Regions from separate parts of the Shewanella sp. 5S214 genome, predicted to be linked through region 3. Evidence: predicted binding sites of a transcription regulator. Region 3 holds the regulator's gene; each other region holds the start of a gene.

What was found. The regulator LexA, encoded in region 3, represses DNA repair genes until DNA is damaged. The targets are predictions, from matches to a motif close to TACTGTATNNNNATACAGTA.
Region 1: recA (recombinase RecA) is a predicted target of LexA. The motif match lies at 8,497-8,516, and genes of this name have one in related genera.
Region 2: recG (ATP-dependent DNA helicase RecG) is a predicted target of LexA. The motif match lies at 7,020-7,039, and genes of this name have one in related genera.

What each region holds. Positions count from the first base shown of each region.
Region 1 is NZ_JBGOOV010000002.1:47,813-58,574, reverse strand. Features, by position in the region: gene ispD (2-C-methyl-D-erythritol 4-phosphate cytidylyltransferase) at 1-179, shown strand, start outside; gene ispF (2-C-methyl-D-erythritol 2,4-cyclodiphosphate synthase) at 243-722, shown strand; gene truD (tRNA pseudouridine(13) synthase TruD) at 751-1,824, shown strand; gene surE (5'/3'-nucleotidase SurE) at 1,828-2,577, shown strand; gene ACED29_RS01575 (protein-L-isoaspartate(D-aspartate) O-methyltransferase) at 2,574-3,209, shown strand; gene ACED29_RS01570 (peptidoglycan DD-metalloendopeptidase family protein) at 3,311-4,243, shown strand; gene rpoS (RNA polymerase sigma factor RpoS) at 4,322-5,293, shown strand; gene mutS (DNA mismatch repair protein MutS) at 5,742-8,324, opposite strand; gene recA (recombinase RecA) at 8,610-9,674, shown strand; gene alaS (alanine--tRNA ligase) at 10,457-10,762, shown strand, end outside.
Region 2 is NZ_JBGOOV010000021.1:93-10,854, reverse strand. Features, by position in the region: gene ACED29_RS14200 (AMP-binding protein) at 1-797, opposite strand, end outside; gene ACED29_RS14195 (hypothetical protein) at 790-1,341, opposite strand; gene ACED29_RS14190 (acyl carrier protein) at 1,341-1,589, opposite strand; gene ACED29_RS14185 (phosphopantetheine-binding protein) at 1,598-1,852, opposite strand; gene ACED29_RS14180 (lysophospholipid acyltransferase family protein) at 1,880-2,731, opposite strand; gene ACED29_RS14175 (beta-ketoacyl synthase chain length factor) at 2,724-3,485, opposite strand; gene ACED29_RS14170 (DUF3014 domain-containing protein) at 3,724-4,605, opposite strand; gene recG (ATP-dependent DNA helicase RecG) at 4,875-6,950, opposite strand; gene ACED29_RS14160 (response regulator transcription factor) at 7,091-7,699, opposite strand; gene ACED29_RS14155 (sensor histidine kinase) at 7,696-8,790, opposite strand; gene ACED29_RS14150 (tetratricopeptide repeat protein) at 8,868-9,548, opposite strand; gene ACED29_RS14145 (calcium/sodium antiporter) at 9,769-10,698, opposite strand.
Region 3 is NZ_JBGOOV010000020.1:87,617-98,378, forward strand. Features, by position in the region: gene ACED29_RS14100 (cytochrome c oxidase subunit 3) at 1-865, opposite strand, end outside; gene ACED29_RS14105 (cytochrome c oxidase assembly protein) at 862-1,425, opposite strand; gene ctaD (cytochrome c oxidase subunit I) at 1,427-3,022, opposite strand; gene coxB (cytochrome c oxidase subunit II) at 3,032-4,621, opposite strand; gene ACED29_RS14120 (cell division inhibitor SulA) at 5,018-5,524, opposite strand; gene lexA (transcriptional repressor LexA) at 5,521-6,135, opposite strand; gene plsB (glycerol-3-phosphate 1-O-acyltransferase PlsB) at 6,400-8,823, shown strand; gene mtr (tryptophan permease) at 8,823-10,079, shown strand; gene ACED29_RS14140 (hypothetical protein) at 10,351-10,623, shown strand.

The sequences.
Region 1 (10,762 bases), on a different contig from region 3:
CAATTTTACGCCGCCATTTATCAGCAGCATTAGCGGCGCAGGCCCCTATTACAGATGAAGCCAGTGCTATGGAATGGGCTGGTGTTATGCCGGGGTTGGTCAGTGGTCGGGTGGATAATATTAAAGTGACTCATCCAGATGATTTACAATTGGCAGTTTTGTTTATGTCACAACAATAAATTTAACAGATTTAGCTCGAGTCGTTAATATCACCTGATAGTCAGTTAACGTAAGGTTTTGAAATGAATATTCGTATCGGTCATGGTTTTGATGTACACAAATTTGGCGGTGACAGCCCGCTTATTTTAGGCGGGGTGACGGTGCCTTATGAAAGTGGGCTGATAGCTCATTCTGATGGTGATGTCGTTCTGCATGCTATTAGCGATGCCATATTAGGTGCGATGGCATTAGGCGACATAGGTAAACATTTTCCTGATACCGATGCTAATTTTGCTGGTGCAGATAGCCGAGAGTTATTGAAACATTGCTATCAACTTGCACTGCAAAAGCAGTTTGTTTTAGGTAACCTCGATGTGACTATTATTGCGCAAGCACCTAAAATGGCGCCTCATATTGAAGCGATACGTCAGTGTTTAAGTGTCGATTTACAAACCGATATCGATAATATTAATGTAAAAGCGACGACCACCGAAAAACTTGGTTTTACTGGGCGTAAAGAAGGCATTGCCGTTGAAGCTGTTGTGTTGATGAAGAGCCAATAACCTAAAAATATATAGAGAGTTCTGTCACATGAAAGAATTACATTACCTATTTGGTAAACCAATAAGCCAAGCTGATTTACGTACCCATAACAGTGATTTTATTGTCCAAGAAATTTTGCCTTTTACGCCAACTGGCGAAGGTGAACATCATATGCTCCACGTGCGCAAAAATGGCATGAATACGGTTTATGTTGCTGAGATATTAGCTAAATTTGCTAAGGTTCATCCAAAAGAAGTGACTTATGCTGGCCAAAAAGACAAAAATGCCATTACTGAACAATGGTTCGGGATCCGCATTCCTGGTAAAGAAACACCAGAGTGGGCTCAGCTAAATGATGAAAAGCTAACGATTTTATCGAGTAGCCGTCATAGCAAAAAACTGCGTATAGGCGCATTACTTGGCAACCGGTTTGTGCTGACCTTACGAAATATTACTGATGCTACCGATGTTGACATGCGTTTACAGCAGATTGCTAAACTGGGTGTGCCTAATTATTTTGGTGAACAACGTTTTGGCCATGATGGTAAAAACCTTATCTTAGGCCGACAAATGCTCAGTGGTGGTCGAAATATAAAAGATCGTCACAAACGCAGCATGTATTTATCGGCTGTGCGTTCCAATATATTTAACCAAGTGGTGTCATTTCGCCTCGCCAATCATCATATCGAGACATTAACAGGCGATTGTGTGATGTTAGCCGGCAGTAAAAGCTATTTTACTGTGGAAGCTTGGGATGACGTTCTGACAACTCGTTTAGCAGAAAAAGATATTCAACTTGCAGCACCATTGTGGGGCAGGGGAACACCATTAGCACAAGGTGATGCATTAGCAGTAGAAATGATGCCGTTAGCCGAATTTTCAGCTGATCTTCAGGGCCTCGAAGAAGCGGGTTTGTCACAAGAAAGACGGCCTTTATTGCTTGAACCTCAAGGAATGAAATGGCAATTTGACGCCGATACGCTAACACTTGAATTTATATTACCAGCAGGGAGTTATGCTACATCAGTGCTTCGTGAACTGGTTGATTATCAAGATGTCCAAGAGTCACAGCGAAAAGTGATGGTTGCAGATCAACAAGCTAAAACAAATGAAGAGTGTTAATGAATGATTAATATTTTAGTCAGTAATGATGATGGTGTTAATGCACCCGGTATTATTGCGTTAAGCCAGGCACTGAGTGAGTTTGCGCAAGTATTAACGGTTGCACCTGATCGTAATTGCTCGGGAGCAAGTAACTCATTAACCTTGACTAATCCATTAAGAATTAATAACTTAGATAACGGCTGTATTTCTGTTAACGGCACACCCACAGACTGTGTCCATCTTGCGATTAGACAGCTTTGTGATGTCGAGCCCGATATTGTGGTTTCTGGTATTAATGCCGGAGCGAATATGGGCGATGATACCTTATATTCTGGTACTGTTGCAGCAGCCATGGAAGGGCGTTTTTTAGGTTTACCCGCTATTGCTATATCACTGGCGGGTAAATCACTCGTTCACTATGATACCGCTGCAATTTATGCCGTGAAAATCGTAAAAGGTTTACTGTCTCACCCAATTAGCCGCGATCAAATTTTAAATGTTAATGTTCCTGATTTGCCTTTAACACAAATTAAAGGGATTAAAGTCACCCGTTTGGGGGCCAGGCATAAAGCTGAAGGTATGATAAAAACCCAAGATCCAGCGGGTAAAGATATATACTGGCTCGGGCCAGTTGGCAGTGAACAAGATGCGGGTGATGGAACTGATTTTGGTGCAGTCGCAGCAGGTTATGTTTCGATAACTCCGCTAACCGTTGACTTAACAGCATACAATCAACTTGATGGATTAGCCGATTGGATAATAAAAATATGACCCGGGTAGCGTCAACATCAGCACTTAATTTGGCCAAAAAGTTGGCGGAGGCAGGGATTAAAGATCCTGCAGTATTGCATGCTGTCGCGACTACACCACGAGAGATGTTTCTTGATGGTGCGCTAGCTCATAAAGCCTATGAAAATACCGCGTTACCTATAGGGCAGGGACAAACTATTTCACAGCCTTATATCGTTGCTCGAATGACAGAGCTGTTAATGCAGCACCAACCTCAAAAAGTGCTCGAAGTTGGTACAGGATCAGGATATCAAGCTGCCGTTTTAGCGTCATTAATTCCTGAGCTCTGTACTATTGAGCGAATAAAGGCATTGCAAATACAAGCTCGGCAACGTTTAAAGCGTCTCGATTTACATAATGTGTCATTTAAATACGGTGACGGTTGGCAAGGTTGGCCAAATCGCGGTCCATTTGATGGCATTATGGTGACTGCTGCTGCGGCAACAGTGCCTCAAGCCTTGCTTGAACAATTAGCTGAACATGGAGTTTTAATTATTCCTGTTGGAGAAGACATCCAACAATTACTCAAAATTACCCGTATTGGACAGTCATTCCAATCTGAGATTATCGAGGCGGTTAAATTTGTGCCGCTTATTAACGGAGATTTGGCGTAGTCAATTCGACACAGTTGAGTTTTGGTTAGTGAACAAATGTTCGTTTGGAATAAGCTTGTTTTAGCTTAACAATCATGTATTTTTCTCTGTAAGGATTTTGTTTGATGAATACCGGTTGGCCAAACTTTATGGTCTTAGCAATTATGCTCACAGGATGCAGCTTTCAAGCAGATCGTCCTGCGCCGGTTGACAGTTTATCATCAAAAAATCATGGACCTCGTTACCACAAAGGGTCATTAAAAACCGATAAATATAAAGTACAGCAAGGCGACACCCTTTATTCAATCGCTTGGGGAGCTGGACGCCATTTTGCCGAAGTTGCTCGCTTGAACCATTTATCGGCTCCTTATACTATATATCCTGGCCAAATACTTCATTTAGCGGCCAAAAGTCATCGTCCAACGCCAACTGTTCGTACCCCTCAAACTCAGGTTGCTTCTGTTCAAACTCAAGCCATTAATAAGCCATATATTGCCAGTTCAATTGGTTCAAAATCAGAAACAATAAAGTCAGTAGTCACTTCAAAGCCAGGCACAGCAGCTGTTTCAAGCAGAACGAAAAAAGAGCTTGATCACAAAGTCAAGCCTGCGTATTCTGTAACAACTACCCAACAAACAATTAACCAAAATACAAGTGGTTCTGTCGCAAATTTACCACAACAAGTTCAATTATGGCATTGGCCAGTTAGAGGTCGGATAATCGGGTATTTTTCGGCTTCAGAACAAGGCAATCAAGGTATTAAGATTGCAGGTAATCGCGGTGATATTATTAAAGCCGCTGCAGATGGGAAAGTCGTGTATGCAGGTAATGCACTGCGCGGATATGGCAATTTAGTGATTATCAAACACAATGATGATTTTTTAAGTGCTTATGCGCATGCTGACACGATAGTGGTTAAGGAAAGGCAATATGTGACGGCAGGTCAAACAGTTGCAAAAATGGGCAGTACTGGGACTAATCAAGTTATGCTTCACTTTGAAGTGCGCTTTCATGGTAAGTCTGTCAACCCATTACGATATCTACCTAAACAGTAATTGTTTAGCAACATAAATAACGGAGGATAAGCGAGTGCAGTAGATTAAATAACATAAATTAGGTTTGGGAGAGCAATTATGAGCCGCAAAAATAATACTGCTTCAGCAGAATGTCTTGTCGATCTAGCTAAACAACCACCAGAAGTTGCAACCGATGATGCTAATTTGGTGCAACAACTCGATATTGAAGAAAAAGTCCAAGATGACTTACAGAAAAATTTAGACGCCACTCAATTATATTTAGGTGAAATAGGTTTTTCCCCGCTACTAACAGCAGAGGAAGAAGTATTTTTTTCACGTAAAGCCCTCAAAGGCTGCGAAAAATCTCGCAACCGCATGATAGAAAGTAATCTTCGTCTTGTCGTTAAAATTTCCAGAAGATATAACAACCGCGGATTAGCGTTGCTCGATCTTATTGAAGAAGGCAATTTAGGTTTAATTAGAGCGGTGGAAAAGTTCGACCCAGAGCGTGGTTTCCGTTTTTCTACTTACGCGACCTGGTGGATCAGACAAACAATTGAACGGGCAATTATGAATCAAACCCGCACCATTCGCCTGCCTATCCATATAGTTAAAGAATTAAATGTTTACTTACGCACCGCAAGACAGCTGGCGCAAAAACTTGACCACGAACCGACTGCAGAAGAAATTGCAGAAAAGTTAGATGTGTCGACGGGTGATGTCAGTCGCATGTTGAAACTAAATGAACGAATTACTTCTGTCGACACACCACTGAGCGGCGATAATGAGAAGGCTTTATTAGATGTTATTGCTGATGACGATTCAGTAGGCCCGGATTATCGGGTGCAAAATGAAGACTTATCGAATTCGATAGTTGGATGGTTAAATGAGCTTAATACTAAACAACGTGAAGTACTGGCGAGACGCTTTGGTTTGCTTGGATATGAACCTTCAACGTTAGAGAATGTTGGTGCTGAAATTGGTTTAACACGTGAACGTGTGCGTCAAATTCAAGTGGAAGCGCTTAAACGTTTAAAAGATTTATTGGGCGCTCAAGGGCTTTCTGTTGAAGCATTATTCAGAGACTAATGGACAGTGAACGTTTACTGTCATAATTAAGTTACTGGTGATTAATTAATTTAACTTGAATCATTTGTGATAGCTAAATTTTGGATAACGTTAACTTAAGCTATTGTTGATATGCGGGTAAAGCCTATATGAGAGATTACTTTTTGCTCATGTGTTTAGGTTTATCCCGACAATCAATACCCACATCATTGATGTGATTGTGATCGATTGATCACTATTCGATATGACAATTTAAGCTCAGTTCAGCAACTTGTTAGAAAGACAATCCTATTGTCTATAGCCTATTTTATGCCTGTCTCACTCCTTCGGTACGTTTATCCTTTTGATGCAGTATATTGCTAAGAGCTAATTAATAGTGGGTTTGCGTCAGTTAATCGTAAATATCAAATGGAAGTCTTTGCAGACTTCCACCGTTGTTATCGTCGCGAATAATCACTAGCACTATTTGTTAGCTCACGTTGTTTAAGCGCTTCAATTCATATAAATAATCTAATGCCTGTTTAGGGGTTAAATCATCAGGGTTAATTAGTGCTAATTTTTCCAATACTGCTGATGGCTCTGGCACTGGCGGTAATAAATTCATACTCACTTGAGCCTGATTATGTTGTGGTGAACTCATATCCCTATTTTCAAGTTGATGTAGCTTTTGTTTTGCCGCCTTAATGACCGCTGCGGGAACCCCGGCTAGCGCCGCGACTTGTAAGCCATAACTTTTACTTGCCGCACCTTCTTGCACTGAATGCATAAAGGCAATGGTGTCGTCGTGTTCTATTGCATCTAGGTGCACATTCACTACTGATGGTAACAGCTCTGGCAGTTGGGTGAGTTCAAAATAATGAGTGGCAAATAATGTCAGTGCACTGACATTTTTCGCGAGATATTCTGCAGCAGACCATGCCAGCGATAAACCATCATAGGTTGAAGTACCGCGGCCTATCTCATCCATTAACACTAAACTGTTTGCGGTCGCATTATGCAAAATATTAGCCGTTTCGGTCATTTCAACCATAAAGGTGGAGCGACCAGATGCTAAATCGTCTGATGCGCCAATACGGGTGAATATCCGATCGATTTCACCAATTTGAGCTGAGTCAGCAGGAACAAAACAGCCTATGTGTGCCATTAATGTAATCAGTGCCACTTGACGCATATAGGTTGATTTACCGCCCATATTAGGGCCAGTTACAATGAGCATTTGCCGTTTAGGTGTTAATACCACAGGGTTAGCAATAAATGCCGCTTGACTGACGCGCTCTACCACAGGATGGCGTCCAGCATTGATATGAATACCAATATCCTGCGTCATTTGTGGACATTGATAATTAAGGGTTTCTGCACGCTCGGCAAAATTACTTAATATATCTAATTCGGCCGCGGCACTGGCAAACTGTTGTAACTCTTGTAATTTAGGTAGCAATAAGTCAAAAAGTTGTTCCCACAGTTGTTTTTCAAGTGCGAGCGCTTTGCCCTGGCTTGAGAGTACCTTTTCTTCGTATTCTTTTAATTCTGGAGTGATATAACGTTCGGTGCCTTTAAGGGTTTGGCGACGTTGATAACTCAGTGGGACTCTATCAGCTTGTAAACGGCTGACTTCAATGTAGTAACCATGGACGCGGTTATAACCTACTTTTAAAGTGTTAATGCCAGTTTGTTGTTTCTCGCGAGCTTCAAGTTCGACTAAATAATCACTTGCGCCTTCACTTAACTTACGCCATTCGTCTAATTCATTATTGTAGCCCGTTCGGATTACGCCACCGTCACGAATTAATACTGGCGGATTATCAACAATTGCGCGTGCTAATAAATCGTGTTGTTCTGGAAACTCACCCAATAATTGAATTAAAGCTGTCAATCTTGGTTGTTGGCATACGGCTAATGTTTGTTGAATTTCAGGTAGCAGTGCTAGCGCTTGCTTTAAACGTGAAAAATCACGAGGTCTGGCGCTACGCAGTGCCAAACGAGCCATAATACGTTCAATATCGCCTAAAACCTTCAGCTGCTCATGTAGGGGTTGATATATATCTTGCTCAATCAACTCGCTTACGGCGTTATGGCGATATTGAATCGTTTGTCTATTTCGAAGTGGCTCATGGATCCAGCGTTGTAACATGCGACTGCCCATAGGCGTGGCAGTATTATCGAGTACCCACGACAGGGTATTTTCACGCCCACCAGACAAGTTTTGCGTTAATTCTAAGTTACGTCGCGTCGCGGCATCTAAAATAATGGATTCAGATTGATTAAAACGCACAATCGAATTAATGTGTGGCAGTGCCATCTTTTGCGTATCTTTGACATACTGCATTAAACAACCAGCAGCTTGTAATGCTAAGCGTGCATCACTAATACCAAAGCCATGTAAATCTTTGGTACCAAATTGACCAAGCAGTAAATTTACGCAAGTATCATAATCAAATTCCCACTCTGGACGGCGACGAATACCTTTCATATTATTGATTAATAACATGTCAGTAAAATCTTCACTGTAGAGCAACTCGGCAGGATTAGTACGTTGTAATTCAGCTTCTAGGGCTTCACGAGTAGGTAATTCAGCAACCACAAAACGACCTGATGAAATATCTAAGGTAGCGTATCCAAAACCGTTTTTACCTTGATAAAGCGCCGCCAGTAAATTGTCGTGTTTTTCTTGAAGTAAAGCCTCGTCCGTTAAGGTACCAGGAGTCACAATGCGTACGACTTGACGCTCAACTGGGCCTTTTGATGTCGCAGGATCACCAATTTGCTCACAAATGGCTACAGACTGGCCGATATTGACTAGTTTAGCTAAATAGCCTTCTACAGCATGATAGGGGATTCCAGCCATTGGGATAGGATCGCCGCCGCTTTTTCCGCGAGCAGTAAGTGAAATCCCCAGCATTTCAGAAGCGCGCTTAGCATCATCGTAAAACAACTCATAAAAATCACCCATTCGGTAAAACAATAACATATCAGGATGGGCCGCTTTTAAGCCTAAATACTGACGCATCATCGGGGTGTGTTTTTCTAAATCGCTGGTATCAATCACTGTCATTATGAACACTTCACTATTAATCAATCTTAGGACGTAAATCTTATGAGGCTAATCTTAACAATATTTGCCCCTAGGGTATAAATAGATTCAAACAAAAAAGTATATGGAGATAAAATATTGATGTAAAAAGGCAATTCACTAAGGTTTAAAAAAAATTGCCCTCAGCACTTGATACTGTATGACTATACAGTATACTGATGAACATAATGAAATGGTTTACATCATTTCACCTAAGTCAAAATAGCATTTTACTAAACGTATTGAATGCCTTAAGAGGGTTTTATAATGAAGGTTGATCCAAACAAAGAGAAAGCGCTAGCCGCCGTATTAAGCCAAATTGAAAAGCAGTTTGGTAAAGGCTCAATTATGAAGTTGGGCGAAGATCGCACAATGGATGTTGAAACTATCTCTACCGGTTCGCTTTCATTGGACATCGCACTTGGTGCGGGTGGTTTACCAATGGGACGTATCGTTGAAATTTACGGCCCAGAGTCATCAGGTAAAACCACATTAACTCTTGAAGTGATTGCCGCAGCGCAACGCGAAGGCAAAACCTGTGCGTTTATTGATGCTGAACATGCTCTTGACCCAATTTATGCCAAAAAGTTAGGCGTAGATATTGATAACTTACTTTGCTCACAGCCAGATACAGGCGAACAAGCACTAGAAATTTGTGATGCGTTAACGCGTTCAGGTGCGGTAGACGTAATCGTTGTCGATTCTGTTGCAGCATTAACACCAAAAGCAGAAATTGAAGGTGAAATTGGTGATTCGCATATGGGCCTTGCTGCTCGTATGATGAGCCAAGCGATGCGCAAACTTGCGGGTAACCTTAAGCAATCAAACACACTGCTTATTTTTATTAACCAAATTCGTATGAAAATTGGTGTAATGTTTGGTAGCCCAGAAACGACTACAGGTGGTAATGCACTTAAATTCTACGCATCTGTTCGTTTAGATATTCGTCGTACCGGTGCGATTAAAGATGGCGATGAAGTCATCGGTAATGAAACTCGCGTTAAAGTGGTTAAAAATAAGATTGCAGCTCCATTTAAGCAAGCTGAATTCCAGATCCTTTATGGACAAGGTATTAACCGTACCGGCGAACTAGTTGACTTAGGTGTTGCACACAAGCTGGTTGATAAAGCCGGTGCTTGGTACAGCTACAAAGGCGAAAAAATTGGTCAAGGCCGTGCCAATGCTGGTAAATTTTTGACTGAAAATCCAGCTATTGCTGATGAAATTAATACCACTCTTCGTGGCATGTTATTGAATGGTGGGGCTAACTCATCAGACTCAACCACTGAAAGTGATGAGAATATTGACCTTGAAACAGGTGAAGTATTCTAAATTAGCCAGTCATATTTATCGCGGTAGCGCTTCTGCGCGCCGCGAAAATTCCCGCCATAAAGTCGCCTCATTACAAGCACTCACCATCTTTTACACTCACCATATTTTAAACGTCATCCAGTCTAAATGTTGCAAATAATGGCAAACTCAGAGACTTTTAAGTGACACTTGTCATGCACAATGGCTAATCTTGCCAGCTATAGTCAACACCGCTTTAAGCAAAAAAATATCTAAAGCCTTTAACACCCTTGGTATGCATTTATTTGTGTTTGCTAATGTTAAGGTGATTGCATCATTTTTAAGTAAAGTTGGGTACATTGAGAAATGTACGGCGACAAGTTGCTCTATCAAATGTCGGTTAGGCTAAATAACATCCTTTTTAATAACATCCTTTTTAATAACATCCTTTTTAATCACATTATTTCTTATCACATCACGATTGTGCTGATTACCAGACTCGCCAGAATGTGAACTATCTTGGTTTCTTATGCGTTTGATTTGGTTGCTTATCAGATTGATTAGTCAAATTATGTCCTAGTCATGATCAACGAGCTTATTTATAGACAAGATAGAAATGCATATTCCGTTTAAATAATCAGTGGATTGAGTTCGCTATCTCCGTCGTTATCGAGCCAGTAGATCGTTATTCTATCGATTTTGTCGAGATTATAATCAACTGACTCAACTCGCTTCTTTCGACAAATTCAGTATATAATGCCTACATTTACTAGCTTGCATATCAAGCTCGTTACTTTTGTATTTTCTCTATTCAGGGCCATTTCATGTTTCAGACTACAGCAGAGTTAAGAAGTGCATTTTTAAAGTACTTTGAAGATAACGGACATCAGGTTGTTGATAGCAGCTCGCTCGTTCCCACTAACGACCCAACACTGTTATTTACCAATGCGGGTATGAATCAGTTTAAAGATGTGTTCCTCGGTATGGATAAGCGTAACTATAGCCGAGCAACAACATCACAACGTTGCGTTCGTGCTGGTGGTAAACATAACGATTTAGACAATGTGGGTTATACCGCTCGTCACCACACTTTTTTTGAAATGTTGGGTAATTTCAGTTTTGGCGATTAT
Region 2 (10,762 bases), on a different contig from region 3:
AAACAGTGCTTAACCGCCTGGGCTGCCTCAAAGTTTAACGGGCCACCCGAGCTAAAAATTAAGCTAGGAATACGTTGTTGCCTTTGGTTTTCAAGTGCATCAGGTAAGCGAGTCAATTGAGCAGGACTACTGATTAAACATAAATTTGGCATAATAGCCAAGTAGTAGCTTAAGGTTTCTGGATAGTCGATTTGTTCGCTTAAGAATGCGCGGCTCGCAGCCAAAGGCCAGAGAATTTTAAATAATAAGCCGTAGATATGTTGATGCGAAACCGTTGAAACGACTGAGCAATGAGGTAAATGTTCGGCGAAGGTGTGTTCAAGAATGCTGACTTCAGCATCCAGTTGTTGCAAGGTTTTCTTAACCGCTTTCGGTTGACCGCTACTGCCTGAGGTGAATAAGATTAATTCCCCCAAGGTTTCTGTTTTCGGCCAAGGTGCAGCGGGTAAACTTAATTCTTTTTTTAGCGCAATGTACTCACGCACCTCACATAGAGGCCTGTCGGCAATAATGGCATCAAATTCATGATTAAGTTGGCTCAAGGTGCCACCTTGGGTGTTGGCAGGTAATATCACTTGTTTACCCGCCAACAATGCCGCGCATAAACCTGCGGCAAATACGTCACTGTGCTTGGCGGCAAGCAACCAACGCTTCGCTGTACTTTGGCTCAGTTGCGCATGCAGATGAGCAACTTGGGCACAAAATAATGATCCCGTCATGATGTCATGATGATCAAAGCTTATCAGCTGCTGAGAGGCCGGCCCTGTTGCTAACCAATTGAGTAAAAGTTTATTCATGTTTTTTCAACCAAAAACGACGGTAAATCCATTCTCCACTGAGCAGCATACCCATAAGCAGATAAGCTATCAGTCCGTTGTAAAGTGTCCATATTTCAATACTGGTTGCTATGGCCGTATAGGCAGCCACGGCACCATTAATAATAAATAACCCACACCAGAGTATGGTAATAGTGCGTAAGTAAGTAATCGCGGAGTCTGGCAAGTCAGGCTCTTTTAAGCGCGCTAAACGTTCAATCATGCTTGGGCCATTAATCAGTGAATAACCAAATAGTCCCAACATACTCATATTTATCACCACTGGATAGAACAATAACCAGTCGTGACGCTGAGCAATAAAACTGGCTGCAGTTAATCCTATACCAATCAATATTGGCAGCGTCATGGATTTTACTTGCTGTTTATTGATAATAAATCGCATTATTAACGATAAGCATAGTAATAAGGCGATTGTGCCCGGTGGTAAATATTGCAATCCAAAGTACACAGCTAAAGGATAAGTGATAATAACCAAAGTTGTGATAATCAGTAGGACTAAGCGCATTAGCTTTTAATTAAACCTTCAATGGCATTGACGATATCATCGACGCTTCGCACTGCTTTAAAGGCTTCAGGCTGAATTTTTTTGCCGGTCTGCTGCTGCAATTTAATCACCAAGTCAACGGCATCAATACTGTCTAAATCCAGATCTTCGTACAAAGTGGCTTCGAGGGTGATATCTGCCGCATTTATTTCAAAGTCTTCAACTAAAATAGCGCTAAGCATTTCGAGTATTTGTTCACGATTTTGCATGCTAGCTCCTAAACACGTTGAGATTCAATAAAGCTAGCTAAGCTAGCAACACTGAAAAAGTGTGCTTTAGTTGCATCTGAATTGGCTTCAATTTTGACATCAAACTCTTTCTTAATCGCCAAGCCCAACTCTAGCGCATCGATTGAGTCTAACCCCAGACCGTCACCAAATAAGGCCGCGTCAGTTTCGATATCATCGACAGTGACATCTTCTAAATCTAAGCAATCAATGATCAGTTGTTTTATTTGGTTGTGTAAGTTCATTATTTGTCTTTCTTATCAGTATGGCTATCAATTGAACTTGATAGGTTGTTTAAGTGTATCAATGTAAAACTGCTGCAAGTCGCGCGTCAGCTGCCGAGCCATTTTGGCTTCATTACCCTGTTGAGCATCATACCGCAGGTATGGGATGCTTGTGCCAATTTCTACTGACATATTGATGGTTTGTCGCGGTATTTGGTACCAAGGTTGTTGTTTGGTTAAGCCGGCAACATCGGTTCTTAATACTACAGGTAAAATATCTGTTTGGGTGCGAAGCGCAATATTGGCGGCGCCACGAGCAAATGAGTTAACGATATTACCAGTTAATGTTCGGGTACCTTCTGGAAAAATAATTAAGTTAGTATCACGATTTAATACCTGCAAGCAGTCGTGCAGGAGCCAATTGACTTCGCGATTGGGAATATACCCTACACTGGCGAGTACGCCGCGAAAGAATGGATTACGCCATAAACCTTGTTTGACAATACAGCCCGCATTAGGCATCAAGCTAATTAATACCACCACATCCACTAATGTGGGGTGATTAGCGATAACAATTTTCCTTTTAGCGTGTTGCAGTGCTTCGATATTCTTAGTACTCACAGCAATCACCCCAGCAAAACTAAGCATGGCGACAAATATTCTAAACATCCAGCTGACTAATCGTTGCACTCTTGCAACTCGCATTTCTGGTTTAGTGGGCCAAAGTTGTAATAGAGGTAAAATAGTTAATGAACACAATAGGCCACCTAAACCAAAGGTAATATAACAGCCAACTCCAGCTAACCAGCGAGGAATATATCGCACTCCGCTGAGTTTCGGTGCGGGTGTTTTTGTTGACTCAATAGCATCAGCATGTGGCATCTTGTGTTGATCAGTCATGGTGTTCAAGCGACCAATACCAATGGCACAATTTACCTTGAATATTTTTTGCGCTAACAATATGGTGGATTAACTCGCTTAAACTTATATTTTTTTGTCCCTGTGGATTAGCGACATCCAGTGGATAATCAGACAAGCTCAGTGTTGTCCGTTGAGGCGCCTGTTTTTCAGCGTGGCAACCTATGTGATCTTTTGGTGCAAGATACAATCCCAAGGCGAGGGGCAGTTCGACTTCGTGAGTAAATTCGCTGTATATCGGTGGCACAGGATCGTCACCAAAAATGACTAATAAGGGCTCTGGAGATTGTGCTAATTGGGCATAGGCTTCAATAAGTGCTTGAGAAAGGGTTTGTTCACCAGCAGCAATGGATGTAGAGGCTGTAGTGTTATTATTTACAATGCCAAAAATACCACTGGCAGTATTATGCACTGACTGACTAAAAGCCATTGGCGATAAAGCTTGCTGCTGGGTAATGTCATTAAGTAAGCCTAATGTTCTCGTGAGCTCGCCATGACGAGATGAGAAAATGCTCCGACAATGCTCTTCTGGCTGGCATTGGTGAGCTGCTGTTAGCATCATTTTAGTTAAACGACTAAAACGACGACGTTGCATGGCCGGAATGTGCTTTAAAGCTGGCGAGTCGGGCTTAGGCGTCAAGTTGCCATTTGGCTGTTGCCATTGTAGCCAACTTTCTGTGGTTTGAAAGTTTGGTGACCATGCCCCCCATGATAGAAGCTCAAATACTAACTGCATGACTTTCCCTCTATAACTGCCAAGCTATCCTTATTTAACAGTCAATAATCATTTAAATAATAAAGATTAGTTAACCTTAGCGATTGTACACTGAAGTTAATGTAGATAAGAAGTCATGCAAACTAAAAAGCCTAATAGTGGAGGGGATTAGCTAAGGTGATGGCTCAATAAAAAACGCGACATATGTCGCGTTCATTTTTGATAGCTTAATCTGCTAGGGTTACTCGTCGATATAAGCTTATTTGTTTGGAAAACTTTGTTGTAGCTTTTTGACCGCAGCTTTAATTTTACGAGTATTGTCAGGTCCCATACGGATCAACAGTTTTTGTGCACTGGGCAACGCTTCAAGGTTAGGATCAACGTATTTATAGTTCACACTGATTGATGAAAGCTCAATAGGGTCTTCAATAATCGGGGCGCTAGCAACCATGCTAAAAGCTTGCTGCATACGCTTATCAAAATCAATATCACTGTAACCGAGTTCAGTAAACGCTTCAGCAAAGAGTGGTTTTAATTCAATGTAAGTAGCGACTAAATCTTTATCGTTCAAGCCTTCGATGAAATTCGCATACAAATCATATCGATGATATCCATCTGGATTAAGATAGGTTTTATTGGTTATCTCGCTCACAGTAAATTGGGTATCAGGGCCTTTTAACGGGCTTGCTTTATGCACGATATCACCTTGGGCTAGGTTATCAACAAACACCACAAATTGGCGAGCAATGTCCTTTTTCAAGATCATCGGCGCAATTTTCATACCGTTGGCAATGGCTAATGTTTTTGCTTCAACAAAATCATCAGATTCAGCTAATACTGGCAGAGGCTCTGCCACTGCAGCAGACGATTCAGATTCTCCAGCGGGAACCATATCATCAACAGTGCTAACGTTTTGCGGTTCTTCAATCGGCGCTTGTTCTATTGGCACCTCTGGTACTGATTCTGGCAGTTCAACTGGCGTCATGACAACCGGTTCTAATTCTTCGGTATCATCACTCGTAAAATAGAAGTAACTGCTGGCGCCTAATAGCGCGATAACGGCTATAGCGATTAATAGCATGTTAGAGCCAGTTTTTTCCGTGGCTTGTGGGGTAATTCTATCTTCTTCATTAACTTGCATTTCAATTCCTTGGCGTTATAGCTAATCGATACAAAGATCTAGATGGAGTCGAAAAATTCTGCATGATACTAATTACATTCAATAACTAAACAGTTGCGGAGGACTGATTTCAAATCGCTTACACTGCGTTAAAGCTTTCGCTTTGCTTGCAGTAAGGTGATCTCCGCTAGCTGACTAGATAACAAACACAATTTATATACCATTTTGCAATATTCGGCCCACTTGTCTAGTGATAACTGATGATAATGAACAATATATTATGATCTATATTACGCTTGGACATATTGTTGTCTATCACCGATCCAGCGATGAATGATAGCATCTACGTTTTGTGGCACTTGCTGGTAAACATGAGATGCTAATTTTTGAGTTGGTGCAATTAAGTGTTGATCACGAATCAGATCAGCAATTTTAAGATCTGCCAAACCGGTTTGTTTGGTGCCAAGCACTTCGCCTGGACCTCTAATTTCTAAGTCTTTTTGAGCAATAACAAAACCATCATTACTGTCTCTGAGTACGCCTAAACGTTTGGTGGCCGTTTGTGATAACGGGGCTTTGTAAAGTAATACACAATGGCTAGCTACAGCCCCACGGCCGACTCGACCTCTTAATTGGTGTAACTGCGCTAGGCCTAAGCGTTCAGGGTTTTCGATAATCATTAAACTGGCATTAGGCACATCAACGCCAACTTCTATGACGGTGGTGGCGACGAGTAAGTTCAATTCACCTGCTTTAAATTGCGCCATGATATGTTGTTTTTCAGCGCTTTTCATTCTTCCATGGATCAAGCCTATTTTCAGTTCTGGTAACGCTATGGCGAGTTCTGTGGCAGTGTCTTCAGCCGCTTGGCATTCAAGTACTTCAGACTCTTCAATTAAGGTACAGACCCAATAAGCTTGGCGATTATCGTTTAATGCTGCTTGTTTTACACGTTCAATCACTTGTTCTCGGCGACTGTCGGCAAGGGCTACTGTGGTTACGGGAGTTCGTCCTGGAGGCAGTTCATCAATGGTCGAGGTATCAAGATCGGCATAAGCGGTCATGGCTAAGGTACGCGGAATTGGCGTAGCAGTCATTATGAGCTGGTGTGGATGGAAGCCTTGGCTGACACCTTTTTCTCGCAAGTCTAGGCGTTGATGCACACCAAAACGATGCTGCTCATCAATAATAATCAGCGCCAGTTTGTTAAACACCACCGCTTGTTGAAATATCGCATGAGTTCCAATAACCATTTGTGCAGCGCCAGAAGCGATATCTTCAAGTGATTGAACCCTAGCTTTGCCTTTTAATTTACCCGCCAGCCAGCCGACTTTTAGCCCAAGTGGTTCGAACCATGCTGCAAAGTTGCTGGCATGTTGTTCGGCGAGTAATTCAGTCGGTGCCATCATGGCCACTTGGTAACCGTTTTCAATTGCCTGTAATGCCGCCAGTGCCGCCACCAAGGTTTTACCTGAACCCACGTCGCCTTGAACTAAACGCATCATCGGCGTTGGATGTTGAATATCTTGGCTGATTTCGGTGACAACCCGTTGTTGAGCTCCAGTGGGTTTAAAAGGCAGTTGCGCTAGAAAAGGCGTTAGTAACTGGCCTGTTGCTGGCATTGGCACCGCGGCATCTTGGTTACTGCGTTGGCGTAGTTGCAACATGCTCAGATTATGTGCCAGCAGTTCTTCTTGGATTAATCTTTGTTGGGCAGGATGCTGACCTTGTTCTAATTCAAAAGGTGATACTGAGCTATGGGGGCGATGCAAAATATGCAATGCATCACGCAGGCTAATATTGTTTGGCTGTAATGCACTGGGCAGCAACTCAGATAATCCACCTTGGTCCAACATCGCCAAGGCTTGTTGTGTTAATTTTATCCAACTGGCTTGTTTTACCCCTTCAGTCGTCGGGTAAATCGGCGTTAGGGTGTCGCTTAATGTGACAGATTCACCAGGATGAATAATTTGATATTCGGGGTGAACAATTTCTTTATGATGATTGCCACGGCGTATTTCACCGTAAGCCCGAATGCTGGCGCCATTTTCCATGGCATTACGTTGCGCCATAGAGAAATTAAAAAATCGCAGGCTCATCATTCCGCTGTGGTCACGGACATTACACACTAACATGCGCCGCCGACCTTGCATGATTTGAGTCGACTGAATTTCTGCTTCTATGGTGCCATAACTGCCAGGAGGTAATGCGGCAATAGCATGGATTTGCGTACGGTCTTCATAACGCAGCGGTAAATGAAACAGCACATCTTGTACTGTTTTAATACCTAACTTAGCCAGTTTTTCCGCAACCTTTTTAGCAACGCCTTTAAGGTCGGTGATCGGAACAAGATCCAGTCGTAGCAAATTGTGCTCACCTAAATTGATTACCAAAGATGTAAAAATTATAGTGATTTCAAGCTATCAATCTCAAATCACTGTAATTATATACAGATGTTTAAGGTATCTTAGCAGACTTTGCATACAAGGCAATATTAAGCCACTAATTACAACCAACCCTTTTGCTTGGCAATTCTGGCGGCATCAATTCGGTTACTGGCATTGAGTTTATTAATGGCTTCTGACAAATAGTTTCGTACTGTACCTTCTGCAATAAACAACTGACTGGCAATATCGCTGGTTGATAAGCCTTCGCTTGCCAGACGCAGTGCGCGCCTTTCTTTGTCGTTGAGAGGATCTATTTCACCAATAGCGGTGAAAGCCAATTCTGGATCGATGACTCGTTTACCCGCCATGACTTGTTTAATCGCGTTAATTAAGTCATCAGAAGGTGCATCTTTTAATAAAAAGCCCCCGACACCGTATTCTAATGCTCGTTTGATATAACCCGCTCGGCCAAAGGTGGTCAGAATAATCACTTTGGTCTGACTGCGTTGCTGTTGCAACCATAGGCTCAGTTCTAAACCTGATTTCCCAGGCATTTCAATGTCGGTAAGTAGCAGGTCAAACGAATCGGTTTTAAGTTGTTGCATCGCTTTATCGCCATCTTCGACTTCGACAATCTCTATTGCATTTAAGCTATCACATCCTAATGTGAGTAACGCGGCGAGAGCGCCTCTTACCATGGCTTGATCTTCGGCTAATAGAATTTTCATCTAACGGACTCACTTAGTGGCAATTGAATACTCACTTTATAATGGGGAATTAATTGATAGTCGATGGTGCCATGTAGCAAGGTTACTCGCTCTTGAATACCGGTTAATCCGTTGCCTTTAGTGATGGTTTTAACCGGTACATTCTCGATAAAGTTGATTTTGAGGCAATTTGGGCTTTGTTCAATACGCAGGGTGCAATGTGTTGCGTGGCTGTGTTTTATGGTGTTATTAATCAACTCAGTTAACAGCAAGCTGATTTGCGATTCAATGAGTTCACTGAGTTTAGGGAATGTTCCTTCTATGCTGACAGCAATAGCGTTATCTCTTAACGTATTGGCTAAGGTGTTTAAGGTATGCGTCAAGCCTTGATGTTTATAGCCCGATACCGTGTGGCGAATTTGGCTTAAACAGTCTCGAGTTATCACGCTCACTTGATGAATTTGCTGCTGCGCTAAGTCGATTTTACCTGAGGCGATGAGTTTGTCTGCCAGTTCAGCTTTTAAGGCGATGGCGGCTAAGTGGTGCCCCATCACATCATGTAAATCGCGGCCAATACGTTCGCGTTCTAATGCGGTAGCTAAATTGGCGACTTCATCTTTTGATTGTTGTTGCTGGCGTTTGATGCGTTGGCGGTTTTGTTCAATTATCCCAAACACTCCCACCCCTAAGCAAATTCCCATACCATAAAAAGTAAAGAAGTAGCCTGTGTAATCCATGCTAATATCGATCACTAAAAGCAAAATACTCAGTCCGATAAAACTCAATATGGCAGTACGAAGTGAGTAGAAAAAACCAATAAAGAAACAGCAAAAACTGAACAGTGATATGGCGCCACTGCTAACAAATGATGAGGCTATTGCTGTGACAAACATTAACCCAATAGGTTTGAGGGCTCGCTTTTTGCTACTGTTATAAGCCCAGAAATAACCGATAATAAATGGCACTAATAATAAGATTGCGATCGTAATGTTTAACCATTGACCGTGCATGAAATACAATGGAATAAAGTAAAAACCTAAGTTTATGAGGTAAACCCAAGCGGTTTTTTGCTCATAACTCTTTTCGTTGGGTATTGTTAAACCGAGTGTCATAGTGCCTCCTAGCGCAGTTAATCATAGAGTAACTGCGCGCTAACTCAAACCTATGCGAGTAATAATAAACTGGTCGATTACTGCTTTACTGTTTGTTGGTTTAACAGATATCTTGCCCAACCATACTGAGGGTCAACTTCAATGGCGGTTTGCCAATCTTGTAAAGCACCGTTTAAGTCGCCTTGTTCTTGTTTAGCGAGTCCGCGCCAAGTATATGCTTCTGCATGTCCCCAACAGATTTCATTACAAGGCTGCTCAAATTGACTAATTGCTTGGGTTGCTAATGTTTGCGACTTGTCGAGTCCGCCACCAAATACGCTAGGGGTATAAAATGCATTAATTGCTCGCACTAAACTGACGCGCGGATTGTTAGGTTCCAGATCGTTTGCTTGTTGAAGTAATTGTGCCGTTTTCATTCCTAATACAGCACCTTTGCTATTATCAAACGAGATTTGCATTCCGTATACCGCAGCAAGTAGCGCTTGTGGGTCTGCAGATGGGTCTTGGTCTAAAAGAGACTCTAGTGTTTGCTGAGCATCGTTTAATGAATCTGTAGCGAGTTGACGTTGACCCATTATGTTGGCAGTAATGGCTAGACGATAATCAGCATAGGCTTTTTCATAATCAATAGCCTGTTCACTGTATTGGCTGAGTTCATTGATGTTCATGGTGTTGGCAGCAGCATCAATATCGCTAATATTAGCAAAGCTAGCTTGGCTGACTAAGGTTAAGCTGGTGATCAGTAGTAAGGTTTTCATGGTTATCTCCATTTACGTTTCCCCCAATCAAGATGTTGTTGGGATAGGTGTAGTATGGCGATAGGCTGGGGTTATTCTTAGACACAAAGGTCATCAATTGAAGATGACAAATGTCATGTATTGTCAGGATCTCGTATTAAATATGAGTATAGGCTTACAAAGTGTTATGAAAAGACCGAATGAATATTCGGCCTTTAGTATGAGTAATATTGTCGATAATTTAAACCACTTGCATCACTAAATAACTGGTGTAGCCAAGGTAACCAGCTAATAGCACTCCACCTTCACGACGACCAATACGTAAACCGCTCCAAGCAAACGGCAATACCATAAACGCAAAAATCAGCATAGCGATAAAATCAACTTCGTTAAATCCGGCAGCGGATACTGGGTGAATTAATGCTGTCGCGCCTAAAATACCGAGTACGTTGAAAATATTAGAGCCAACAACGTTACCGATGGCAATGTCACTTTGACCTTTAAGAGCCGCCATCACCGAGGTAACGAGTTCTGGCATACTGGTGCCAATAGCCACAATAGTTAAGCCAATGATGACTTCACTAATGCCAAACTGCTTGGCTAAATCAACAGCACCATCCACAAATAATATGCCACCACCGACTAACATTGCGATTCCAGCAATAATTAATGCGATTGATAATCCTGGGTGTTGTGGATTGGTATTAACATCAACATCTTCTGGATTATTTTTGGCGCTGACATAACTAAAGACTAAATAACTAACAAGTGCACCAAATAAGATGGCTCCGTCGATAAAGCTGACTTCACCATCAAGCAGCAAAAACCACATTAGTACTGACGCGCAAATCATAATAGGAATATCGCGCTTAACCATTTGAGATTGCACGGTAATAGGGCGAATAAGGGCGGTGATGGCTAAAATTAAACCGACATTAACAATGTTGGAACCGACAACATTACCTAAGGCAATCCCAGGATTACCTGCTAATGCCGATTTTACACTCACCGCTAATTCAGGGGCGCTAGTGCCAAATGCCACAATGGTTAAGCCTATAATGAGCGGCGCAATACCTAAACGCAGCGCTACGGCACTGGCTCCGCGCACAAGAGCTTCTGCGCCAAAGGTTAAAATGATAAAACCGCCGATAATATATAACGCAATGAACATGAGTCTCTGCCTAATTAATGGGTATGCAACGCTATGTAAACTCTGCATAGTTGATGGCGCGTAT
Region 3 (10,762 bases):
AAACAAAAATGAATAAGCATAGCCAAACCACATCAACGAAGTGCCAATACCAACTACCCGCTTGAAATGCGAAATGTTTATCGGGGTTAAAGTGACCCTTGATAATTCTGAGTAATAAAATAATCAAGAACAGGGTACCAATCGTCACGTGCATGCCGTGAAAACCGGTTAATAAAAAGAAGGTGTTACCGTACACTCCTGAAGATAGGGTTAGGCCCATTTCTTGATAGGCATGGCTGTATTCTTCGACCTGTAAACTGAGAAACGCAATCCCCAAAATCACCGTTAACGCTAACCAGATGATCAACGGTTTACGATTGGCTTTTTCGAGATTGATGTGGGAAAAATGCAAGGTAACCGATGAGGTTAACAGGATGATGGTGTTGATTAATGGCAAACCCGTCCATGGCATCGCCTCGGTTGCACTCCCATCAGGTGTTTTCACCAAAGGCCAAATTGCTTCAAAGGCAGGCCACAGTACCTCATGAGTCATGGCATTGTTCGATGCGCCACCAAGCCAAGGTACTGAAATCATACGTGCATAAAATAATGCGCCAAAAAAAGCCCCAAAAAACATAATTTCTGAAAAAATAAACCAGCTCATTCCTTGCCTAAATGAACGATCCATTTGTGGTGAGTAAAGTCCTGCCATTGATTCATCAATAACGGTTTTAAACCAACCAAAAATCATAAAGATAATCACGGCAAAACCAGTGATTAATATGTAACTTCCTGAGGTTTTTTCAGTGGCTAATTGTTGTACATAAGTGCCTGCGCCAAATGCAATTAAAAATAAGCCTATAGCACCGATTATCGGCCAAGCACTTTGGTTTGGCACATAATAAGTTTGATACTTTGTGGTCATTTTGCTGCTCCTTGCTCTACGACGATCGTCTGTTTATCGGTGATGTCATAGAGGGTATAAGAGAGAGTCAATGTATTAATAGACGCGGGTAAATCCGGGTCCACGTAGAAAATCAATGGTAATTCTGCTGTTGCTGATGCGGCCAATGGTTGTTGGTTAAAGCAAAAACATTCCGTTTTATTGAAGTACGCCGCTCCTTGTCCAGGTGATACTGAAGGGATTGCTTGGCCTACTGTGTCGTGTGCAGACAGGTTTTTAACCAAAAATTGTGCGTGAGTGAGCTCACCAGGATGGACGCTTATTTGGTTAACTTTAGGGCTAAATTCCCATGGCATATCTGACTGAACTTGGGTCACAAATTCAATGGTAACGGTACGGCTTTTATCAACCACTACCGCTTCATAGCTACTGGCGCTATTTTGGGTTTTGCCATTAATACCCAATGTATCGCAGAGCACGTCATAAAGCGGTACCAATGCAAAACCAAACCCAAACATACCAATTGATCCAGCAATCAGCATGATTAATAACTTACGATTTGATTTTGTTGGCTGTGTCATCTCATTTTATCTCCGGCGGAGTGGTAAACGAGTGATATGGCGCTGGACTGGCAATGGTCCATTCCAAACCTTCTGCAGCTTCCCAAGGGTTATCGCCAGCCGGTTTGCCACCTTTGATACATTTGAGCACCACAGCGAGAAAAATAAACTGCGATAAACCAAATGCGAATCCACCAATCGAAACAATTTGATTCACATCGGCAAACTGTACTGCGTAATCTGGGATTCGACGAGGCATACCCGCCAAGCCTAAAAAGTGCATTGGGAAAAACAGCACGTTGACAGAGATCACTGAGCACCAAAAATGCCACTTGCCTAAGGTTTCGTTGTACATATTACCGGTCCATTTTGGCAGCCAATAATATGCCGCCGCCATAATGGAAAATATCGCCCCAGTCACCAGTACATAATGAAAATGCGCCACCACAAAGTAAGTGTCGTGATACTGAAAGTCAGCAGGGGTGATTGCCAGCATCAAACCGGAAAAGCCACCAATGGTAAACAGAATGATAAACGCCACCGCAAATAGCATTGGTGTTTCAAATGTCATCGAACCGCGCCACATGGTAGCAACCCAATTAAACACTTTAACCCCGGTGGGAACCGCAATTAGCATGGTGCAATACATGAAAAACAACTCGGCGAATACTGGCATGCCTGTGGTAAACATATGATGTGCCCATACTAAGAACGACAGCACAGCAATACTGGCAGTAGCGTAAACCATAGAGGAATAGCCAAACAATTTCTTGCGGCTAAAGGTCGGTATAATGGCGGAGATAATGCCGAATGAGGGTAAAATCATGATGTAAACTTCTGGGTGACCGAAGAACCAGAAAATATGCTGGAACATCACTGGGTCACCGCCACCTGCAGCATCGAAAAAGCTGGTACCGAAAAACTTGTCGGTTAACACCATAGTCACTGCGCCTGCGAGCACTGGCATCACCGCAATTAATAAAAAGGCAGTAATTAACCAAGTCCACACAAACAAAGGCAGTTTCATCCATGTCATGCCAGGAGCACGCAAGTTAACAATAGTCACGATAACGTTAATCGCACCCATTATCGAGCTGATACCCATGATATGGATGGCGAATACAAATAGAGCGGTGCTATCAGGGCTATAAGTGGTTGATAGCGGTGCGTAGAATGTCCAACCAAAGTTAGGACCACCGCCTTCCATGAATAGCGAACTGAGTAATATGGTAAACGCGAACGGTAAAATCCAAAAGCTCCAATTATTCATCCGCGGTAAAGCCATGTCTGGTGCACCGATCATCATCGGAATTAACCAGTTAGCTAATCCGGTAAAAGCTGGCATCACTGCGCCAAATACCATGATAAGACCATGAACCGTGGTCATTTGATTAAAAAAGTTAGGTTCTACTAGCTGTAATCCAGGCTGAAATAACTCTGCCCGAATGACCATTGCCATGGCGCCACCAGTGAGAAACATAATAAAACTAAACCATAAGTACAGCGAACCGATATCTTTATGATTAGTTGTGAGTAGCCAGCGCATGAGCCCTTTCGGCGCTCCGTGATGATGTTCATCATGAGCGGTAGCTAGTGTATCGTGCGTTGTTGTGCTCATTGTCTTCCCCTACTGTCCATGGCTAGCGACATCGGCAGGTTGCACCGCCTCGCCAGAATTATTGCCCCACGCATTGCGCTCATAAGTAATCACCGCGGCCATCTTTTGTGGGCTAAGTTGACTACTAAATGCCTGCATCGCGGTGCCTGGTTTACCGTGCATAACGATATCGATATGTCCGCTAACCGGTCCGCTAACCACAGGGCTGCCAATAAGTGAAGGGAAAGCGCCTGGCAAACCAGCACCAGTGGCTTGATGACATGCGGCGCAAGTGGTGGCATAAACCTGCTCACCTTCTGTGATTAACTGCTCCAAGGTTAAGGTGGGCAGATCTTCAATGGCAACAACCTCTGGTGTTACAGCCTTTGCGACGGTTTCAAGAGCCTGAGTCGCTTTTTCTGTCGCAGTATTGGTGCTCTCAGTTGCTGTTGCGGCCATTGTGCTTTCAGTCTTATTTGCTTCAGTACTTGCTTCATTGCCGCCAGAGAAATTACTCACATCAGCAGCTTGAACAACATCACCGGTATTATTGCCCCAAGCATTACGCTCAAAGGTAATCACTGCGGCAATCTCTTGGGCGGTAAGTTGCTTGGCAAAGGCTTGCATTGCGGTTCCTGGTTTACCGTTTAAGACGATGTTGAGGTGACCTGCAACAGGGCCTTTTATGATAGGACTGCCAATTAGTGATGGGAATACACCTGGAAGGCCCGCACCATTAGGTTGGTGACAAGCGGCGCAACGAGCAAGATAGATCTGTTCGCCTTGGGTGGTTAACTCTTCAAGAGATAAGGTTTGTGACAGTGATGCAGCCGCCGCAGCAGCGGCATTACTGGCCAGTTGCTTTTGCTCTACTAACCAATTATCAAAATCTGTCTCTGATAATGCTTGCACCACAATTGGCATAAATCCATGGTCTTTACCGCACAATTCGGCACATTGGCCACGATAAATTCCGGGCTTATCAATGCGGGTCCATGCTTCATTAATAAAGCCTGGATTGGCATCTTTTTTAACCGCAAAAGCCGGAACCCACCATGAGTGGATCACATCATCTGATGTCATTAAAAAACGCACTTTTTGGTTAATGGGCAGTACGAGTGGTTTATCGACTTCAAGAAGATAATGCTCTCCTTTAGCCTCTATGCCATCGATTTGATCTCTGGGGGTCGATAATGTGCTGTAAAATTCGATGTCTTTATCAAAATAGCTGTAATGCCATTTCCACTGCGACCCAGTAATTTTGATGGTGAGATCCGCATTGCTGGGATCTTCCATGGCAATTAAGGTTTTAGTGGCTGGAATGGCCATGGCGATTAAGATGATGAAAGGAATGACGGTCCAAGCTATTTCCACTTTAGTACTTTCGTGAAAATTTGCCGCAACAGCGCCTTTTGATTTGCGATGGTAAATCATTGAATAAATCATGATCCCAAACACCACTAACCCAATGGCACAACAGATATAAAGTATCGTCATGTGGAGGCCATAAACCTTACCACTGATATCTGTCACGCCTTGAGTCATGTTGAGGGACATTTCTGATGCCCCAAGCGGAAGTGCTATAAACACCACCAGTAAACAATACCACCATTGCTTCACAAGACTGCTCCTCTGTTCATTGCAAATAGCAATTACAAAGAAAAGTCACACAGTAATTCTCTGCTCTATGCAAACTTTTCGGTTCCCGAAAAAAGTTTGATGACCTCAAAGTACCTTGGTGGCAGTAAACGGGTTGTTTACGGTTTTATTATTAGCGGTGCACCACGCTTGTACCTACTACTGAACTTATCAAGATTGAGTTGGCTCATTTGTCTGAAAGTAATCTTAATCACTGTCATTCACGTCCAATTAAAGATGAATAATATTTCATCCTTGGGAACAACATTAGCTGTAGATTAAACATTGATCAAGATCACTTTGTTGGCTAATTAACTGAAAAAAGATGAAAAAAAAGCCCTGAATTCAATACAGGGCTTGGTAAGTAAGGGTTAATGCTCAGTGAAATGAGCAAAAATTACTTGTTCCATTTATTAATGTAGGGCTAACAATTTGATGTTTGTGAGGTAAGTGAGCATTCACATCCTCAATTACCACACCTAAAGCCCGTGCACTTTTAGCTACAATTTCTAATCGACGACTATCACGGGCGTCAAGTGAGCTTGTCCAAGTGACGACAGCACTTGATGTTCCACTGGTAAGCGCTTTTTCCATCGCCCATAAGGTTTCGACTTCGTCTTTAGTGTGCACCAGTAAAATACGGTCCATTCTCACGCCAGCATTTGCCAGCATATGTTTATAGCCAATGTGTGGTGGGCTAATTAACACAATCCATCGACCTTGTTGGCTCAATGTGGCGAGTTGACTACACAACTGGCTCAACTCAGCTTCACCTTGGGTGACTGTTTGTAATGTGCGAATGGTTTGGTTGCCATGCAATTCTGTTTCAGCTAAATCTACCCATAAGCCTGGGTGACGTGGCGCGATGCCCATTAGTTTGTTCATAACCAATCTCCATTACGGATAACGCCAACGGCAAGCCCTTCAATGGTTAGGCTTTGGCAACTTAAATCAACTTTAATCGGGGTGTAATCGTCATTTTCTGCATGCAGATAAATCACATTACCTTTTTGTTCAAATCGTTTTACGGTGACGTCATCATCAACACGCGCCACCACAACTTGGCCATTACGTGCTTGTTGCATTTTATGAACCGCGAGTAAATCGCCTTCTAAAATACCGATGTTCTTCATGCTGTCACCACGAACGCGCAACAGAAAGTCTGCGGCAGGTTTAAACATGCTCGGGTCGACTTGATAATACTGTTCAACGTGTTCTTGAGCCAAAATGGGCTCACCAGCTGCAACTTGTCCAATCAGAGGCAAACCGGTTTCAATCTGTTCTTCATGAGGTAAGCGAATACCTCGAGAGGTTCCAGGCATGATCTCGATAAAGCCTTTTTTGGCTAATGCTTTTAAATGCTCTTCGGCAGCATTAGCACTTTTAAAGCCAAGACGTTTCGCAATTTCAGCACGAGTGGGTGGCATACCTGTTTCGGCGATATTGTTTTTAATTAAGTCTAATATTTCTGCTTGGCGCGGCGTTAACGGTCTCATGATGATTCCTGTCTTTTTATACAGTGACTGTCATTATATACAGTGTTTGTGTTCGTGCAAGTATTAACCAACTATTTTTTGTGTTTTATTGGTTTTATGTAACTTAAATTAATGTTTTTATTGGTTATTATATATGTTTTATCTTGCACTATGTCTTAAAGTGAGAGCTTACACGTAAAGATAAGTCGGCCAGATAGTGTAAGCAGGGTGGTTTCTGGTATCCTATACGACAATATTACAATGGCTTATGTTGCGAAAATAACCATGTCAAAACCAGATTCAATATTTTTACAAGCATTAAAATGGGTTCAAAAATGGATGGTACAGACCATTGTGGTGCCCCATGATCCGTTTGATGACCTCAATATAGATCCGACCAAGCCCTTGGTTTATTTAATGAAAACGGAATCTATTAGTGATATTGCCGCCTTGAGCGAAATCACTGAAGGATTTGGTATGCCAAGTCCTTATGAGCCGTTACAGCTTGATGGTTTAAGAGTGCCTCGAGTGGTGTGTTTAGAGGGGCGTAAACCTCTATTTGGTAAACGTGAAAGTGGTGAGAAGTTCCTTAATTATTTTACCCGTTTATTATCGCTTCATAGTGAGAATGCTGACCTCGATATTCAATTAGTGCCAGTTTGTCTTTATTGGGGACGAACTCCTGGTAAGGAAGAAGACAGCATGACAGCGGCTGTTTTTGAAAGAGAAAACCCAACTTGGTTACGTAAGTGGCTGATGATTTTATTTTTAGGGCGACATAATTTTGTGCAGTTTTCTAATGCGTTATCGCTGCGCCATATGGCTGATGAGCACGGTACAGATAAAAGAATTGCGCATAAATTAACCCGTGTCGCGCGAGTACATTTCCGTCGCCAACGTAAAGTTATGACAGGGCCACAATTACCTAATCGTCAAATGCTATTTGCCTCTTTATTAAAGTCAGATTCAATTAAAAAGGCAATTGAAGAAGAAGCGGTCAACAAAAAAGTATCCCCTGAAAAAGCCCGTGAAACTGCGATTGAATACCTCGATGAAATTGCCGCGGACTATTCAGATAGTTTAGTGCGCATTGCCGAGCGTTTTCTCACTTGGTTATGGAATAAATTATATAGCGGTATCAATATCAAAGGTGCTGAACAGGTAAGACAGCTTCACCATGATGGCCATGAAATTGTCTACGTACCTTGTCATCGCAGCCATATGGATTACTTGTTGCTGTCATACATTTTGTATTATCAGGGTATGGTTCCGCCGCATATTGCGGCCGGTATTAACCTGAACTTTTGGCCAGCAGGGCCAATGTTCCGCCGTGGTGGAGCATTCTTCATCCGCCGCAGCTTTAATGGTAATAAACTGTATACCGCAGTATTTCGTGAGTATTTAGATCAGTTATTTGCTAAAGGTTATTCGGTTGAGTATTTCACCGAAGGTGGGCGTTCGCGTACAGGGCGTTTACTTGCGCCTAAAACCGGCATGTTGGCAATGACCATAAACAGTGTACTACGCGGCATAGAGCGCCCAGTGACGTTAGTACCAGTATATTTAGGTTATGATCATGTGATGGAAGTGGCCACTTACCACAAAGAATTAAGCGGCAAGAAAAAGAAAAAAGAATCTGTTTGGCAGTTATTTGGTGCGCTGCGTAAACTCGGCAACTTTGGCCAAGGTTATGTTAATTTTGGTGAGCCGATTAACTTACAGCACTTCTTAAATCAACAAGCGCCAGAATGGCGTAGCGAACTGGCGAAAGAGCCTGATCAAAAACCATCGTGGTTTACTCCATCGGTTAATTTACTCGCTAACCGCGTGATGACCAATATTAACGGTGCTGCCGCCGCGAGCTCGGTAACATTAACCAGTTTAGTGTTATTAGCCTCAGAGCAAAATGCATTAGAAAGAAGTCAGTTAGAACGCCAACTTGATCTGTATTTAGCCTTATTGAAAACCGTACCTTATACCGATTACGCATCGGTCGCCGAGGGTGATGGTAAGTCGATTGTTGATCATTGTTTGTCGTTAAATAAGTTTGTTAGTACCAAAGATTCTATTGGTGAGATTATTTCTGTTGATGAAAAAATTGCCATCACCATGAGTTATTACCGTAATAATATTATTCATTTAATGGCGATACCGTCATTAATTGCCAGTTGTTTATTGCGCTATGATGACTGCGATCGCGCGCGCATTCATGCCATCGTGATGGATTTTTATCCATTGTTGAAAGCAGAGTTATTTATGGGCATTGATGATGTGCCTAAATATGTTGATGGCGTTTTAGACTTTATGCTTGAGCAAGGTTTGTTGAGCGACAATGATAACTTTGTCATCACGCCTCGTCATATTACCCAAGTGTTACTTCTGGCTGAAACGATCAGTGAGACCTTGCAGCGTTATGCCATTATCTTCAATTTACTGGCGATAAAGCCTGAGCTTGAACGTTCTGCTCTTGAAACCGACAGTCACTTGTTGGCCCAACGACTAGGCGCACTTCACGGGATTACCGCTCCAGAGTTTTATGACAAAAAACTGTATAACACCTTGAGTGTTAAGTTAAAAGAACTCGGTTACTTATGCAGTGTTGAACATCGTGACGAAGTGATCAGAATTCGAGATCATGCTAACAAGTTGCTGAGTTCGTCAGTGAAACAAACCATAGTAGACAGTGTGGATGCGGAGCACGGACAATAATGGCAAACCATATGAATGCGGCCAAGCATCGCACTAGTGGTAAGTCAGTATTGGGTGGGGCGATGATCATTGCTGGCACTACAGTGGGTGCGGGAATGTTTTCCTTGCCAGTTGTTGGTGCAGGGATGTGGTTTGGCTACTCAATAGCGATGTTGCTCGGCGTCTGGTTTTGCATGCTAATGTCGGGTTTGCTGTTATTAGAAGCTAACTTGCATTTTGAACCCGGTGACAGTTTCGATACCTTAACTCGAGTAACCCTAGGGCAGTTTTGGCGAGTCATTAACGGCGTCTCTATAGCCTTTGTGTTGTACATTTTAACTTATGCCTATATCAGTGGTGGCGGATCGATTGTTAATCACAGTTTATCGGCATTGGGTGTCAGTCTACCTCAGAGTGTGGCAGGGTTAGTGTTTGCCGTGGTGCTGGCGCTAGTGGTATTTGTCAGTACTAAAGCGGTTGATCGCATTACCACCATCATGCTTGGTGGCATGGTCATTACCTTCTTCTTGGCCATTGGTAATTTATTGATCGATATCGATACCGTGAAACTGGTATCACCCGATGGTGAGTCGCGTTACTTACCTTATCTGCTCGCTGCGATTCCTTTTGGCTTAGCCAGTTTTGGTTATCACGGTAACGTACCCAGTTTAGTTAAATATTACGGTAAAGATGCTAAAACCATTGTTAAGGCCATCATTAGCGGAACCACAATCGCATTAGTGATTTATGTGTGTTGGTTAGTGGCAACTATGGGTAATATTCAGCGCAGCCAGTTTGCCGATGTTATTGCCCAAGGCGGTAATATTGGGGTGTTAGTTGCAGCGTTGTCGGGTGTTATTGCCAGCCAATGGCTTGATAGCATGTTGACCCTGTTTGCCAATCTTGCCGTGGCATCATCATTTTTAGGTGTCACATTAGGTCTGTTTGACTACCTTGCTGATCTATTTGGTTTTGATGATTCGCGCACCGGACGGATTAAAACTGCAGCGGTTACGTTTATCCCGCCAACAATATTGGGCTTGCTGTTTCCGAATGGGTTTATCCTCGCTATTGGTTTTGCTGCACTTGCAGCCACCATATGGGCTGTGATTGTTCCAGCTTTGCTGGCTTATAAAGTGAGGCAGCAGTATCCCGATTATGTTGGCTTTAAGGTGCCAGGCGGAACGCCACTGATTGTGCTTGTGGTGTTGTTTGGGATAGTGACCGCAACATGTCACTTATTGGCAATGGCAGATATCTTACCGGTATTTAAATAACCGCAACTTGTTATAATCGAATTATAATTATTCAGAAAGCCTTCGTTTGAAGGCTTTTTTGTTTGTGACTATTCTGGCTGATATTTAACAACCAATGGTATGTTGGTCAATAAGCTATTTGCTGGCATGATAGCAATAACCATATCCGTCAATTGGATGGTTTATGTTGCCGTTGATGACGTAGATACTTCAATTGCAAAGCGCTATTTTGGGCATCATCGTGGTATCTGTAATAGATACTCATTAAGTGTATTTAGGCAAGGATGAGCAAATGACACAGAATAACACCCAAGCTGAGTTGGCTAGAATTCATCGCAGTATGATGATAGTCGCCTTAATTGATTTCCCTGGAGCATTGTTGTTTGGTCTAGGAATTTACGGTTTAGTTGCCGGATTTGACCAAGATTTTTTACCTATACTCGCTAACCAAGCTGTCATTGTTAATGTCATGTTGCTTTTAGGTGCTGTGATTATGGCGTGGGGCATGTTTCGCATGGTAATGCTTGCTCGTGAAAAGCAACTCATATTACAACAACGTAAGTGAGATATTGATTAACTTAACTTATTTGGTTCGGTTAAGTTTGATTGATCACATGATTTAATCGCTACTCACTACCTGCTGCAAGTGTGCTACAGGATAGCGAATGTCGCGATTACAAAGATGTGATAGAGCGGCTTAGTGC